DNA from 4 places in the Lysinibacillus sp. NPDC048646 genome. Region 1 is predicted to be linked to each of the others. Evidence: riboswitches for the same ligand, from Rfam matches in the RefSeq annotation. Region 1 holds a riboswitch; each other region holds the start of a gene.
The links. A riboswitch is a leader RNA that binds a small molecule or an ion and turns the genes downstream of it on or off. The one in region 1 is predicted to bind S-adenosylmethionine.
Positions count from the first base shown of each region.

Region 1 (3,650 bases):
ATTTGTTGTTTGTATTTCTCCAGAAATTAAAATTGAAAATATACAACCTGTATTTGAAGCTTCTTCGAAATCAATAATCCTTAGTGTTTTTTCATTTATGAGTATTTTTTCGTTTCCGATGGTCGTGTTATTAATGATTTTTCCCTCTATGGTCAATGTGCAAAAATCAGCTCAAAAGGGATTTTACATAGGCATGATTGTTGGAGGAATAGTATTAATTATTATTATTGCTCTCTCTATACTTGTACTTGGTGCAACAAATACATCTCAACGTGCCTTTCCAAGTTACGCATTGGCTCAAAGGATATCCATAGGGAATTTTTTACAAAGAATCGAGATTATTATGGCTTTTATGTGGATTACCTCCATTTATATCAGAACATTTATATATTTTTATGCATCTGTAATTGGCATTGCCCAAATACTGAAAATCAAAGATTATCGACCGCTAATTTTACCACTTGGTATGATTTTCATTGTACTTTCTCAAATTGTACATCCAAATATCGTTCACTCTAATAATTACAATAAGGAAATCTGGCCACTTTTTTCAGCAGTGTTCGCAATACTCTTACCAATACTCTTACTTTTTGTCGCTAAATTAAGAAAAATTAAAGGTCAAGAAACTGAAAGTCAATCGAAAAGTGAAAATTTATCATAAATTGCCTCCACAATTGTGTACAGCTCTAATTCCCTGTTACAACATGCATGTTTCTGCTGTCATTGTAGTATTTGTTTATGCATTATAAAGGGCTAACAGAATAGCAATATGAAAAGCCCAATTCCTCAGTATTACAATTGAGAAATTAGGCTATTTTTTAGTATTCCGTTGCGTTTACTAACATCAAATATGAAATTCGATATGGTCTTCTGCAAAATCCCATTCATACGGTGTTTCTTGGTATACACAGTAGTTTAGCCAGTTTGAGAATAACAAATGCGTGTGCGCTCGCCATGTATTCATCGGTTCATTTGATGGGTTATCATTTGGAAAATAATTAACAGGTACTGCAATATCTAATCCTTTAGCTACGTCACGACTATATTCGTCTGCTAGAGTTGTGGCATCATATTCAAGATGTCCTGTAATCATAATATTTTTATTATCTTTTGATTGGACTATAAAGACGCCCGCTTCTTCTGAATACGATAGTAAGCGTAAATCTGGATGATTGCGCACTTCTTCAATTGATACGGAAGTATAACGTGAATGTGGCGCTGTAAATAAATCGCTAAATCCACGTACTAAGTCCACCGTTAAATCAGTAATCACATGCGAATATACACCCGAGCATTTTTCGGGTAATTCAAATTTACCGATACCGTAATGGTGATAGAGTGCAGCCTGGGCACCCCAACAGATGTGCATCACAGATGTCACGTTTTTCTTAGACCAATCCATTATTTCTGATATTTCTTGCCAATAATTCACATCTTCAAATGCCATTTTTTCAACAGGTGCTCCTGTAATAATCATGCCATCAAAACGACGGTGACGCACTTCTTGAAAGTTTGAATAGAATAACTGTAAATGTGATTTACTGACATTCTTTGACTCGTGGGTTGCGGTATTCAAAAACGTAATATTAACTTGCAAAGGTGTATTACCTAGTAAACGAAGTAATTGTAGCTCTGTTTTTTCTTTTTCTGGCATCAAATTAAAAATTAAAATGTTTAACGGACGAATTTGTTGTGTTTTTGCTCGGTCCTCTTCCATAACGAAGATTTTTTCCTCACGTAAATGTTCTCCAGCTGGTAAGTTTTTCGGAATATTAATTGGCATGTTACATTCCCCATTTCGTTTATTTTTTTCTCTTTATGTAAAAATCAAAAAATCCCCCTCATTCCATAAGAGAAAGAATGAGAAGGATTTTATCACGTCCACTCTTATCTCTCAAAGGAAAAATCCTTTGCTGGAAGTAGCACCTTTCTAACTAAGTTAGAGGTTGCTGAAGCGTCATAGGGCCAAATCCCTCAGCTTCTCTTGATAAGATTATTTAATTAAAGAGAATTGTATCATGAACAATTAAGAATTTCAATAATACATAGAATATTTCGTTTATAGGCATCTCTATCTTGTGAAAAATGTTCATTATTACAATTATTAGTGTATTATTACACTAAACAAGGTACTAGGTACTTTCTCTGCTGTTTTGATGCTTTTTTTCTTTAGCATGGCTCACGCTGATAGCGATTATTTGCACAATATATGCTTAAGATATTGTCCATATGTTTTAAGAACCGCAGTTTCTATGCTCGCTTTCAATACGGTAAGCAAAATTGACTATAGTAGCATTTTGGCTATACTTGTCATTTGCTTTATAGCGCCAGCTGCTTAATGTTTTCCCAGATACGTTAAATTTTTTGTGATTCTGCTCATACTATCATTACTCTATTGAGCAACACTCATTTTAGCTTTTTGGCATATGTGATAATTGATAATAGCTACCACGTATGAATTATGTTAAGATATACCTTATGTAACAGAGAGGAACGTGAATATTTTGATTAAAATTGAACTACCAAAACCAGATTTAGTAATTCGTCAGCGCGAACAAGTGTTAAAACCAGGTGATGTGGAAATCACGCCTTACCACGGATTTATCGACTTCCATAAAATTACACGTGAAAATGGCGGCATTTTCTTTTTCTACAATGAGAAAAACGAACTTTTATACGTAGGGAAAGCACGTAAAATTCGTCAACGTATAAAAAAACACTTTGAAGACAATGTGTCTCCTATGAAAAAATACCGCGATGAAATTTTTAAAATTGAAGTGTACGAAATTGAAGATCCAATGGAACGTGAAATTTACGAAACATATGCCATTAACACTTTCCGTGCAAAATACAACCTTGATAAAGTGTTTTTTGAATAAAAAAATTAGAGGCTGGGACAAAAGAGAAAAAGTGTTAGATTGACTGCTGTCGATCTAACACTTTTTTGCTGTAAGCGTTGATGTCTGCTACGGCGGACGCTTTCCGGGGGCGTGGCCTGAGCCTGTAGTCTCAGGCGTCACGCTAATCCCCCCAGGAGTCGCCGCCTTCTCTACCATCAACTAGTGCTCTCTTCTAAATTTTCCTTCATTTTAGATAGCAAAAATTTAATAACTCCTTTGCTCCTCTTTCTTAAAATTTAAAGTTTTGTCCCAGCCTCCCTTTCTACTATTACAGAGGTCACAGGCTTTCTTTGTACGGGAGGATTATTTTGTTAATAAGCCTTATTAAATAATGAATTGCTTTCATGTAATACTATTGATTATTACTAATGTCTGTATGTTCAATGATTTTCTTCTTCATTTTTTTTACTTCCGCTTGACTATGTAAATAAAATAACAGCCAAACCAGTACAAAAAGTAATACACTAAATAGCAGCAATAGTATTGTTATTTTTATCGAAAATGTTGGAATCCATTTTAAAGAAAAGGCAACAACTATAAAAGTAGCTATAGCTATAAAAAAATGACAAGCACTTTGTTGTAAGAATGTTAAACGTTCTGTTCTATAGATGTATGAAGGAAGTATACAAGCAATACCCACAATAATTGATCCGAATACTTGTTGTGGGAAATTAGACATTACAGCTTGTAAAAACAAATCCCCGTTAATCCAATATCCAATAAGATTAACAGTAACAAAAACTGTACATC
Region 1 is NZ_JBNNLZ010000025.1:35,938-39,587, reverse strand. It holds gene ACQKII_RS20250 (GerAB/ArcD/ProY family transporter) at 1-661, shown strand, start outside; gene metA (homoserine O-acetyltransferase MetA) at 845-1,783, opposite strand; SAM riboswitch class I at 1,885-1,994, opposite strand; gene ACQKII_RS20240 (nucleotide excision repair endonuclease) at 2,505-2,879, shown strand; gene ACQKII_RS20235 (DUF3021 domain-containing protein) at 3,253-3,650, opposite strand, start outside.

Region 2 (3,650 bases), on a different contig from region 1:
GACCAACCATGTTCATCGTCACCGATTAATTTGCGGTCAGCATCAGCTGATAATGTTGTTTTACCAGTGCCAGATAAGCCGAAGAATAATGCTACATCGCCAGCTTCACCAACGTTTGCTGAACAGTGCATTGAAAGGATACCTTGTTCTGGTAATAAGTAGTTCATAATACCGAAAATAGATTTTTTCATTTCACCAGCATACTCAGTACCACCGATAAGGATGATTTTCTTTTCAAGAGATACAATGATGAAAGTTTCAGAAGCTGTACCATCGACTGCAGGATCTGCTTTGAAGTTAGGAGCTGAGATAACTGTGAAGTCAGCAACATGAGAAGCTAATTCTTCTTTTGTTGGACGGATAAATAATTGATGACCGAAAAGATTGTGCCATGCGTATTCATTAATTACTTGGATGCCAAGTTGTGAGTCTTTGTCAGCACCAGCAAATCCTTTGAATACGAATAATTCGTCACGTTCTTTTAAATACTTGACAACTTTTACATATAAATTGTCAAATACTTCAGACGAAATTGGTCGGTTTACTTTTCCCCAGTCAATTTTATCTTTTGTATCTGCTTCTTCTACCATATATTTATCTTTAGGTGAACGACCAGTGTATTTACCAGTTTCTGCACGCACTGCGCCATCTACTGTTAACATTGCTTCACCACGAGATGTAGCTTTTTCAACTAATTGTGGTACTGAAAGTTGAACGTTAATGTTCCCGCCGCTTAATAATTCCTTCAGTTCGTTTGCAATTTCTACTGAATTCATCGATTAAATACCATCCTTTTTTATAGTATTCCCTTGTGTTCGAGGGAGTTTTTCTTAATTTCAAAAATAGTATAACACAATTGCTTAAATAATCTATACTAATTCAGAAATTATTTTTGTGATTTTATTACTTTTCAAGAAAACGACATAAAACGATTGACAACGTTCTACCTTTTACGTAAGATGAGAAATTGAACGGATACTCTTATCCCGAGCTGGTGGAGGGTCAGGCCCTGTGAAACCCGGCAACCTGCATGAACTATTTCACGACATGCGTTGGTGCCAACCTGATGCAAGGGGAAAACCCTTGAACGATAAGAGTGAAAGGTTACGAAGTCATTATTCCTTTCCTCATGTATAGTACACGTGAGAAAAGGATTTTTTTATTTGTAAAAATGAATGTAAAGGTAAGTATATGCACTTCTTTCCTTATTATAATGACGGATCTTTCGAAATCCTCGTGTTAAAAGCAACAACTGTTTTTTTGTGCGAAAGTGAAACGACAGCAACAACTGTTTTTTTGTGCGAAAGTGAAACGACAGCAACAACGGCTTGGAGTTCAACCCTTTAGGGGCGAACTTGACATGTGGGTAATGAGTACCGTATTAATTTCGCAAATACTATTTGTAAGAGTAATAGGAGGGAAACCAAATGACAAACCGTCGACTGTTTACATCAGAGAGTGTAACAGAAGGACATCCAGATAAAATTTGTGATCAGATTTCGGATGCCATTTTAGATGCCATTTTAGCAGAAGACCCAAATGCACGTGTAGCGTGTGAAACAACTGTAACAACAGGCTTAGTATTAGTAGCAGGGGAAATTACTACTTCTACTTATGTAGATATTAAAGGCATTGTCCGCGATACTGTCGCTGAAATTGGCTATACACGTGGGAAATATGGTTTTGATGCTGAAAACCTAGCTGTACTAGTGGCGATTGGTGAGCAGTCACCTGATATAGCGCTAGGTGTTGACCAAGCATTAGAAGCACGTGAAGGTACTATGACAGATGCAGATATCGAAGCCATTGGAGCAGGTGACCAAGGGCTAATGTTCGGGTACGCTTGTAACGAAACGCCTGAACTTATGCCGTTACCAATAAGTTTAGCGCATAAATTGTCTCGTCGTTTAACAGAAGTACGTAAATCAGGTGAATTAGCATATTTACGTCCGGACGGTAAAACACAAGTGACGATTGAATATGATGAAAATAATGTTCCTGTTCGTGTGGATACAATTGTTATTTCAACTCAGCATGATGAAGAAGCAACACTTGAACAAATTCAAGCAGATTTAAAAGAATCAGTAATTGCACCAGTTGTTCCGAGTGAATTACTAGATGCTAATACGAAATATTTCATCAACCCAACAGGCCGTTTCGTAATCGGTGGACCAAAAGGTGATGCAGGTCTTACTGGTCGTAAAATTATCGTCGATACATACGGTGGTTATGCTCGTCATGGTGGTGGTGCATTTTCTGGTAAGGACGCTACAAAAGTGGATCGTTCAGCAGCATATGCAGCACGTTACGTAGCAAAAAACATTGTTGCAGCCGGCTTAGCAGAACGTGTTGAAGTACAGCTTGCCTATGCCATTGGTGTAGCACAGCCTGTATCCATCGCAGTAGACACGTTTGGGACAGGCAAAGTAAAAGAAAGCGACATCGTAGAATGGGTTCGTGAGCTATTCGATTTACGTCCAGCTGGTATCATTAAAATGCTTGATTTACGTCGCCCTATCTATAAACAAACTGCAGCCTATGGTCACTTTGGTCGTACAGACTTAAACGTGCCTTGGGAAAATACTGACAAGGCTGACGCATTAAAAGAGAAAGCTAGTCTATAAGTCGCTTTTCAAAAAAGCATAGATATGTTTTCATAAAGGTATACTTTCTTAAAAGGAAAGGGGACTAAGAATATTTCTTAGACCCCTTCTTTTTCATTAGAATTCATTTTTGCAAGGATTTGTAATACTGCCCTTTTTCTGCGTATTCGCGAACGATACGTTCCATATCTTCTTTGTCTTCAGCATTTAATTCACGTACAACTTTTGCTGGACGTCCTAATGCTAAGCTATTAGGAGGAATGACTTTGCCTGGAGGTACAAGACTGCCAGCACCAATAAATGCACCCTCTCCGATCTCTGCCCCATCTAAAATAATTGAGCCCATCCCTATCAAGGCATTTTTTCGAATCGTACAGCTATGTAAAGTGACTTGGTGACCAACTGTTACTTCATCTTCGATAATTAACGGGTATTTTGGACTTTGATGTAAGCAACAAAGGTCTTGTATACTTACGCGTTTACCAATAATCGTAGGAGATACATCGCCTCGAATAACAGTATTAAACCAAATTGTCGTTTCAGCACCTATCGTAACGTCGCCGGTAACGGTCGCATAGTCGGCAATAAAAACAGATGGATCGATTGTTGGTGATTTATCTTTAAAAGGATAGATCATAGAAATCGCCTCTTTTCTTTCTTTGATGTAATATTATCGTATCAAATACGCAACTTATTGGAAATATAAAATTAAAATGTGAAATATATTTAGTTATAATCATTGTGTAACTATTTTTTAGGAGGACTATGTGAATGTGGAAATGGGAAGCTGATGGAAACGCTAAAGCTGTGATTGCTATACTTCATGGTGCTTATGAAAATCACCGCTGGTATGCATGGCTTATAGAAAAACTTAGAATGGAAGGCTTCCACGTAGTCATGGGAGATTTACCGAATCATGGCGCAAACGCAACACTTGCGCGTGTCCATGATGAAGACTTTAAAGAATATAATAAATATACAAGGCATCTAATTGAAAATGCCTTTTCATATGATTTACCTGTTTTTTTAATAGGACATGGCCTCGGT
Region 2 is NZ_JBNNLZ010000009.1:126,466-130,115, reverse strand. It holds gene pckA (phosphoenolpyruvate carboxykinase (ATP)) at 1-776, opposite strand, end outside; SAM riboswitch class I at 979-1,097, shown strand; gene metK (methionine adenosyltransferase) at 1,428-2,624, shown strand; gene ACQKII_RS12180 (gamma carbonic anhydrase family protein) at 2,728-3,240, opposite strand; gene ACQKII_RS12175 (alpha/beta hydrolase) at 3,375-3,650, shown strand, end outside.
Region 2: another riboswitch for S-adenosylmethionine. It lies ahead of metK (methionine adenosyltransferase); the one in region 1 lies ahead of metA (homoserine O-acetyltransferase MetA).

Region 3 (3,650 bases), on a different contig from region 1:
ATAAGTTTTCATTTTGTAGCATTGTACCCATTGCGCCATCAAGAATTAAAATTCTTTTCTCTAGTTGCTCTTCAATTAAGTGCTTAGCCATCTATACGTACCCCTTTTTTCTGTTCATCCAATTGCTCAATATATTGCATCAACTCTAGCGTCATATCATAGCGTAAAAATGGTGTTATTAAGTAAATACCATTGAAATATTCCGCCGCTACTTCTACTAATTCTTTTGCAATCTCAATTCCTTCTAACGTTGCACGATCCTTATCGTCACCACAAGCCTTCATGCGTGCTAATGCATCCTCAGATAATTTAATACCTGGCACTTCATGGTGTAAAAACTCTGCACTCTTATAGCTCGTAACGGGCATAATTCCAATATAAATCGGTGCGTCTAAATGCTTCGTTGCCTCGTAAATTTCTACAATCTTTTCCTTCGTATACACAGGCTGTGAAATGAAGTAATCTGCACCATGTTCAATCTTCTTCTCTAATCGTACCACGGCACGGTCCAATACACGTACATTCGGATTGAATGCTGCCGCTACCGAGAAGTTAGCCTTTTTACGAAGTGGCTTTCCAGAGAATGATACTCCTTCATTCAACTGCTTAATAAGTTGTATAAGTTCCATTGAGGATACATCATAAACACTTGTCGCACCTGGGAAATCGCCCACCTTTGTCGGATCCCCAGTAACTGCTAAAATATCATGAATCCCAAGTGCATTTAGGCCCATCAAATGCGATTGCAGACCAATTAAATTACGGTCGCGGCATGTAATATGCGTCAGTGGTCGTATACCTTGTGTTCCCTTAAGCAAAGCGCCCATCGCAATATTGCTAATACGCGGGGATGCTAAAGAATTATCTGCCATCATCACCACATCAGCGCCTGCATCGTAGAGCTTTTTGGCCCCATCCATAAAACCGTCAATTTCTAAATGTCTTGGTGTATCTAATTCTACAATGATAGAACGCTCACGTTTGACCTTTTCATGTAACGGCTCATACGTTGCGGGTTCTGCCTCACGAACGATTTCAACCTTTTCTGGCTTTGCATATTTTTCTTCAACAGGTGCTAGCTCTTCTAAGTATTTTTTAGCTGCAGCAATATGCTTGGGTGTCGTCCCACAACAACCACCGATTAAACGTACGCCTTGATTTCGTAGAGCAACTGCCGCTCGACCAAAGTAATCTGCTTCTGACTCATATACGACACGTCCATCCTCCACATCTAATAGAGAAGCATTCGGATATGCTGACATAAATGCCTTATCAGGAAGCTCTACCCCTTCGAATGCTTGAATTGTATGATGGGGGCCTAATCGACAGTTAACACCAACCACATCCGCACCAAGTGTCTCTAACTCATGTAAGGCATGATTTAATGTCATCCCGTTTTGCAGTATCCCCGGCTCATGCATGGATACTTGTACAATAATCGGTAAATTTGTTTTTGTCCGTAACATGGATAATGATGCTGTTAACTCTTCAAAATCATAATACGTTTCTAGTAAAAGGCCATCTGGATTACCTGCAAGTAACACTGTTGCCTGTTCTTCAACAGTCATTAAAATTTCTTCTAATGTTGCATCACTTTTACGAATACCACGGATTCCTCCGATTGTACCAAGTACAAATTGTCCACCATCTGCTGCTGCACGCTTGGCAATCGTAATCGCTGCTTCATTGAACTGCTGCACACGTGTTTCTAACCCATATCGAGCTAATTTAATCGCATTGGCACCATATGTATTAGTTTGGATAATATCAGCGCCAGCCGCAATATATTCACGATGAATCTTTTCAATTAATTCTGGTCGTTGTACATTCATTTCTTCGTGGCAGTACTCCAAACCATAACCATATAGTACAGTGCCTATTGCACCATCTGCTGTTAAGACTTGTGTTTTTAACTTTTCAAGCAATCCCATAAAACGTAACCTCGCTTCCCTTGTTTTCAAAATAAAAATATAAAAAGCCTTCTTTCACAAAAAAAGAAGGCTTTAACGAATCGTAATTGTTTTTTCCTTCTCATCTTCGGACCAAAAAGGTCTTCTGGATTTAGCACCTGACACGAAGTTGGTTGCTGAAGCGTCGCAGGGCCAGTCCCTCAGCTTCTCTTGATAAGAATGTAGTATGAATTTTTTAAATAATTAAAAGAATCATATCGTTTACAAACGATAGAGTCAAGACTATTTCACGTAACAAAGGATTTTTCACACGAAATAAATGTTTTTTGAGTTTTCCCTAAAACTTAAGATAATTTTTCAGCTAGCTCTTCACCGATTTTTTTACCATTTTGAATACAAGCACCGATCCCTACGCCGAAATAAGAACAACCTGCAATTGATAAATTAGGATATCTTTCTGCAAGTTCAGCTGTTAATCCTTTTAATGCTTCTTGATGAGCTAAATCATATTTTGGCATTTGATCAATCCATTTCGTAACATTCACAACAGTTGGGTTTTCCTCAATACCTAAGCTTTTTCGTACATCCTCTAGTGCTACAACAGCCAATTCTTCATCTGTCATTGCACATAATTCCTCATAGGCAGGGTTAATGCTCTTATAAAACAATCGTACAAGTAATTTACTGTCTGCTGATGTATGCTGCCATTTTCTGCTCGTCCATGTTGCCGCATTGCATTGTAAATTCGAATTATGTGACACAATAAAGCCCGTTCCGTCTGCTGGGAGGACAGCATCCGGTACATCAAAGCCTAAATAAATCGTAATCGCTGATGCGGTATTAAATTTTTCAAAATAATTATTTAATGACGTGTCTTGCAATAAATATTGTACAGCCTCGTTAGGCAATGCTAAGACGACATGATCTGCTTCAATCGTTACACCATTTGCTAACGTAACACCATAGTGGCCCTCCTCTTTCTTCACCTGTGTTGTCGCTATCTCTTTGACAATTTCTACATCCGTTAACGTTTCTTCAAGTCGGTCAATAAGTGATGACAAACCTTTTTTAAATGAAATAAATTTTTTATTTGTAGCTTTTACAAATTGCTCGCGATTCGCATCAAAGCCTTTGATCACACTTCCATAGTCATTTTTATAGTCGATTAAGTACGGTAACGTTGAGCCAATGGATAGCTGATTTAAATTCCCTGAGTATACCCCAGCTAGCACTGGTGCTATTTGATTTTTCACAAGTTCCTCGCCTAAATAGTATGTTAAAAACTCGCCAATGGAGCTTTCTTTTGTAAAACCTTCATTTGGCATTGTTAAATCTTTCAATGCTTCTTGCTTTCCTGCTGCTGATACAAGTGTGCTAGCTTCAAGAGAGGCTAGACTCATTGGAATACCAAATGTCGAGTCTGCCGGAATGGCATGTAATTCATTATTTGTATAAATATAAGATATACCGGTTTCGTTGAATACAAGTTCTTCTTCAAACTCAAGCTCCTGCACGAGCTCCATGACTCCTTTATGTCGAGCCACGATGGAATCTGCTCCTGTTTCCATGATGAAGCCTTGCTCATATGCAGAATGGAGTTTGCCACCTAAGTATGCATTTTTTTCAATGAGCACTAGTTTTACATCCAAGCCCTTTTGCTTCACCTGGCGTTGTAAATAATGCATCGTACACAATCCTGTAATACCGCTACCTAATACAACCACTGTTTTCATCTTAACC
Region 3 is NZ_JBNNLZ010000021.1:33,626-37,275, forward strand. It holds gene metH (methionine synthase) at 1-91, opposite strand, end outside; gene ACQKII_RS18715 (bifunctional homocysteine S-methyltransferase/methylenetetrahydrofolate reductase) at 84-1,931, opposite strand; SAM riboswitch class I at 2,029-2,130, opposite strand; gene hemG (protoporphyrinogen oxidase) at 2,255-3,643, opposite strand.
Region 3: another riboswitch for S-adenosylmethionine. It lies ahead of ACQKII_RS18715 (bifunctional homocysteine S-methyltransferase/methylenetetrahydrofolate reductase); the one in region 1 lies ahead of metA (homoserine O-acetyltransferase MetA).

Region 4 (3,650 bases), on a different contig from region 1:
TTTTACTTCATGTAGCAACGTTTCACGTATTGCCAAATGAGGCTTTTCAAATGAGAAAATACGTAAACATTACAACACGCAAGCATCTTTATCTGAACGATTATTTTTACTAAGGATTACGCTTCTACTTCTTGTTGAGCTGCAGTTACTTGTGCAATCGCTTGTTCTAAATCGGTGATGATGTCTTCTACTGCTTCTAAGCCAATAGATAAGCGAACGAGCGACTCGGTTACTCCAGTCTGTATTAATTCTTCAGCAGATAACTGCTGGTGTGTAGTAGATGCTGGATGAATAATTAATGATTTAGCATCCCCTACGTTTGCTACGTGTGAGAATAATTTCACACTGTCAATTAGTTTACGACCTGCTTCACGTCCACCTTTAATGCCAAATGTAAGCACAGAACCAAAGCCATTTTTCAAGTATTTTTTGGCTAACTCATGGGTAGCGAAATCCTCTAAACCATTGTAATTTACATATTCCACAGATGGGTGGTTACGTAAATATTCAGCCACAGCTAATGCATTTTCGTTGTGTTTAGGGATACGCAAATGAAGCGTTTCTAAACCTTGTAATAAGTTAAATGCTGCATCAGCACTTAAAGTTGGTCCGAAATCCCGCAATAATTGCACACGCAGTTTTGTGGCAAACGCTGCTGCTGCTGTATCGATACCGTAACGTATACCGTGGTAGGAAGCATCCGGCTCTGTAAAGCCAGGGAATCTTCCTTGTGTCCAGTCAAATTTCCCTGCATCTACAACAACACCACCTAAAGTCGTTCCGTGACCGCCGATCCATTTTGTTGCTGAGTGAACGACAATATCTGCACCAAAATCAATTGGAGTAGAGCCATATGGAGAAGCAAATGTACTATCGATAATTAGTGGTAAGCCATTTTCATGTGCGATGTTAGCTACTGTTTCTACATCTAGTACTTTTAAACTTGGATTGCCGTAACCTTCAGCAAATATGGCTTTTGTTTTTTCGTTAATGGCTGAACGGAAATTCTCTGGGTTCGTCTCATCTACAAAAATAGTTTTAATACCGTAGTTTGGTAATGTATTTGCTAGTAAGTTATATGTGCCTCCGTATAAAGAACTTGCTGCTACGATTTCATCGCCTGCACCCGCAAGATTTAAAATTGAAAATGCGATAGCCGCTGCACCTGATGAAAGTGCTACTGCTGCTGTCCCACCTTCTAATAAAGCAACGCGTTTTTCAAAAACGTCTACAGTTGGGTTGGTAATACGTGTATAAATATTGCCCGCTTCTTCTAGAGCGAAAAGACGTTGCGCATGAGCAGTGTCTTTAAATACGAAAGCTGTTGAACGGTATACTGGCACTGTACGAGAGCCTGTGACTGGATCGGGCTCTTGGCCTCCGTGTAATAGTAATGTCTCTGGTCTAAAATTAGTCATTATTGTTCCTCCTAAAATGGTTATTTTTTTACGATGGTACCGGAGATGAGGAGGATTTTCTGTAGAAAACAAAAACCCTCTTCAGTTAAGAAGAGGGTTGCGGTTGCAAGTTTTCCTCCCCTTATCTGCCAGATCCAAGTAAGAATCTGTAGGAATTAGCACCTTAGCAAGTAAGTTACTTGCTGGTTGCCGGGCATCATAGGGCCTATCCCTCCGCCGCTCTTGATAAGAGTATGTGATTCAATTTCCATCGTTGTTACACAGTATAAACATAGACTTTTTTTCTGTCAACACTAAAATTTCATTTTTTCTGAAACTTCTGTCTGCTCCTTTACGTAATATGAACGCATACAATACTTTAAAATATATTTATTGAGAGGAGTATTTTTATGGTAAAAGCCTTGATAATTTGTCTTATCGTTGGCTATCTAATTGGCTGTTTTCACGGCTCAAAAGTAGCGCAATTTTTATCGGGGGTAGATTTAAAAAAGGCTGGGCATGGCAATCCAGGTGCCTCAAATGCAACTCTTTCGCTCGGTTGGAAATACGGTATATTAGTGGCACTAATTGATATTGGTAAAGGCGTTGCCGCCATTATTGGTGTACATCTATATTTAGCTAATACTTCGCATTTAACGGACGTACAAATTTGGCTCTTAACGTATACAATTGCTGCTGGTGTAATTTTAGGGCATAATTTCCCCTTTCATATGGGCTTCAATGGAGGTAAAGGAACCGCTTCGATTATAGGAATTTTGCTTGCTGTCGATTGGAAAATCGGACTAGTTGCACTCATATTATTTGTCATTTTATCATTTGCCACTAACTATTTAATCGTCGGTGTCCTTGAATTTTATGTAGTATTTTGTACAGCTACTTACTTATGGATTCCAGGAATAGGTCCAACAATAATTGCACTTCTACTTTTTGGCATAGCACTTGTCTTACATATTGAAAATATTAAACGATTACTCCAAGGTACCGAACCTAAAGTAACTTCTGCTTTTAAGAAAAAGAAATAATATGATTTTGGATATTATTGTATTTTTTGTGACCATCCATTCTCTCGTTATAACTTAATATTGCTGTAAACAGAGATTTTTTTACATTCTTTTACTTTTTACAATAAATAGACAAAATTACTTTCTTAAAAAAACATTTTACTTACCGATGTTATAGGAAACTATCGTCATATTTATCGTTAGAAAGGATGAATTAATATGTCTTCTCTCGAGAAAACAGCACCTAAACGCAATTTAAAACCATTATGGATTGGCCTAGCTTTCGCGGCACTAATTATTATTACATTTTTACCAAGTAGTGGAGACCTACCTGTAGCTGGCCAACGCGCTCTAGCGATTTTAGCTTTTGCTGTCATCCTTTGGGTAACCGAGGCCGTATCGTATCCTGTCAGTTCTGCCATGATTATCGCACTTGTGACAGTTATGCTAGGTCTGGCCCCCTCAATGGAGGATCCCACAACAGATTTAGGTACATCAGGCGCGCTAAAAATGGCATTAAGTGGATTTAGTAACTCTGCGGTTGCACTAGTAGCCGCAGCACTTTTCTTAGCAGCAGCCATGCAAATCACAAATTTACATAAACGGCTTGCTTTATGGATTTTATCGCTAGTTGGCACAAAAACGAAAGCGATTGTCTTCGGTGCTATTTTAGTATCCATAGTACTAGCTTTCTTCGTACCCTCTGCTACAGCACGTGCTGGTGCAGTTGTACCAATTCTACTTGGCATGGTTGCCGCATTTGGCTTACCACGTGATAGTCGTCTAGCTGCTTTACTCGTTATCACATCTGTCCAAGCAGTTTCGATTTGGAATATCGGTATTAAAACAGCAGCTGCACAAAATATGGTTGCTTTAAACTTTATCAAAGAACAGTTTGGTGTAGATATTTCTTGGGGAGCTTGGTTACTATACGCCGCACCATTCTCAATCATCATGTCGGTGGCTCTATTCTTCATCATGATTACTTTAATTAAACCTGAGACAAGCAATATAGCGGGCGGTAAAGATGTAATTAAAAAGCAACTTGCAGATTTGGGTCCATTAAAAGCACCTGAAATTCGTTTAATCATAACATCGATAGTACTTTTATTTTTCTGGGCAACTGAGGACAAACTTCACCCATTCGATACGACAACTGTCACAATTGTTGCGATAGCGATTCTATTAATGCCAAAGATCGGTGTTTATACGTGGAAAGAAGTTGAGCCGC
Region 4 is NZ_JBNNLZ010000004.1:38,943-42,592, reverse strand. It holds gene ACQKII_RS06745 (O-acetylhomoserine aminocarboxypropyltransferase/cysteine synthase family protein) at 117-1,418, opposite strand; SAM riboswitch class I at 1,537-1,650, opposite strand; gene ACQKII_RS06740 (glycerol-3-phosphate acyltransferase) at 1,808-2,440, shown strand; gene ACQKII_RS06735 (DASS family sodium-coupled anion symporter) at 2,639-3,650, shown strand, end outside.
Region 4: another riboswitch for S-adenosylmethionine. It lies ahead of ACQKII_RS06745 (O-acetylhomoserine aminocarboxypropyltransferase/cysteine synthase family protein); the one in region 1 lies ahead of metA (homoserine O-acetyltransferase MetA).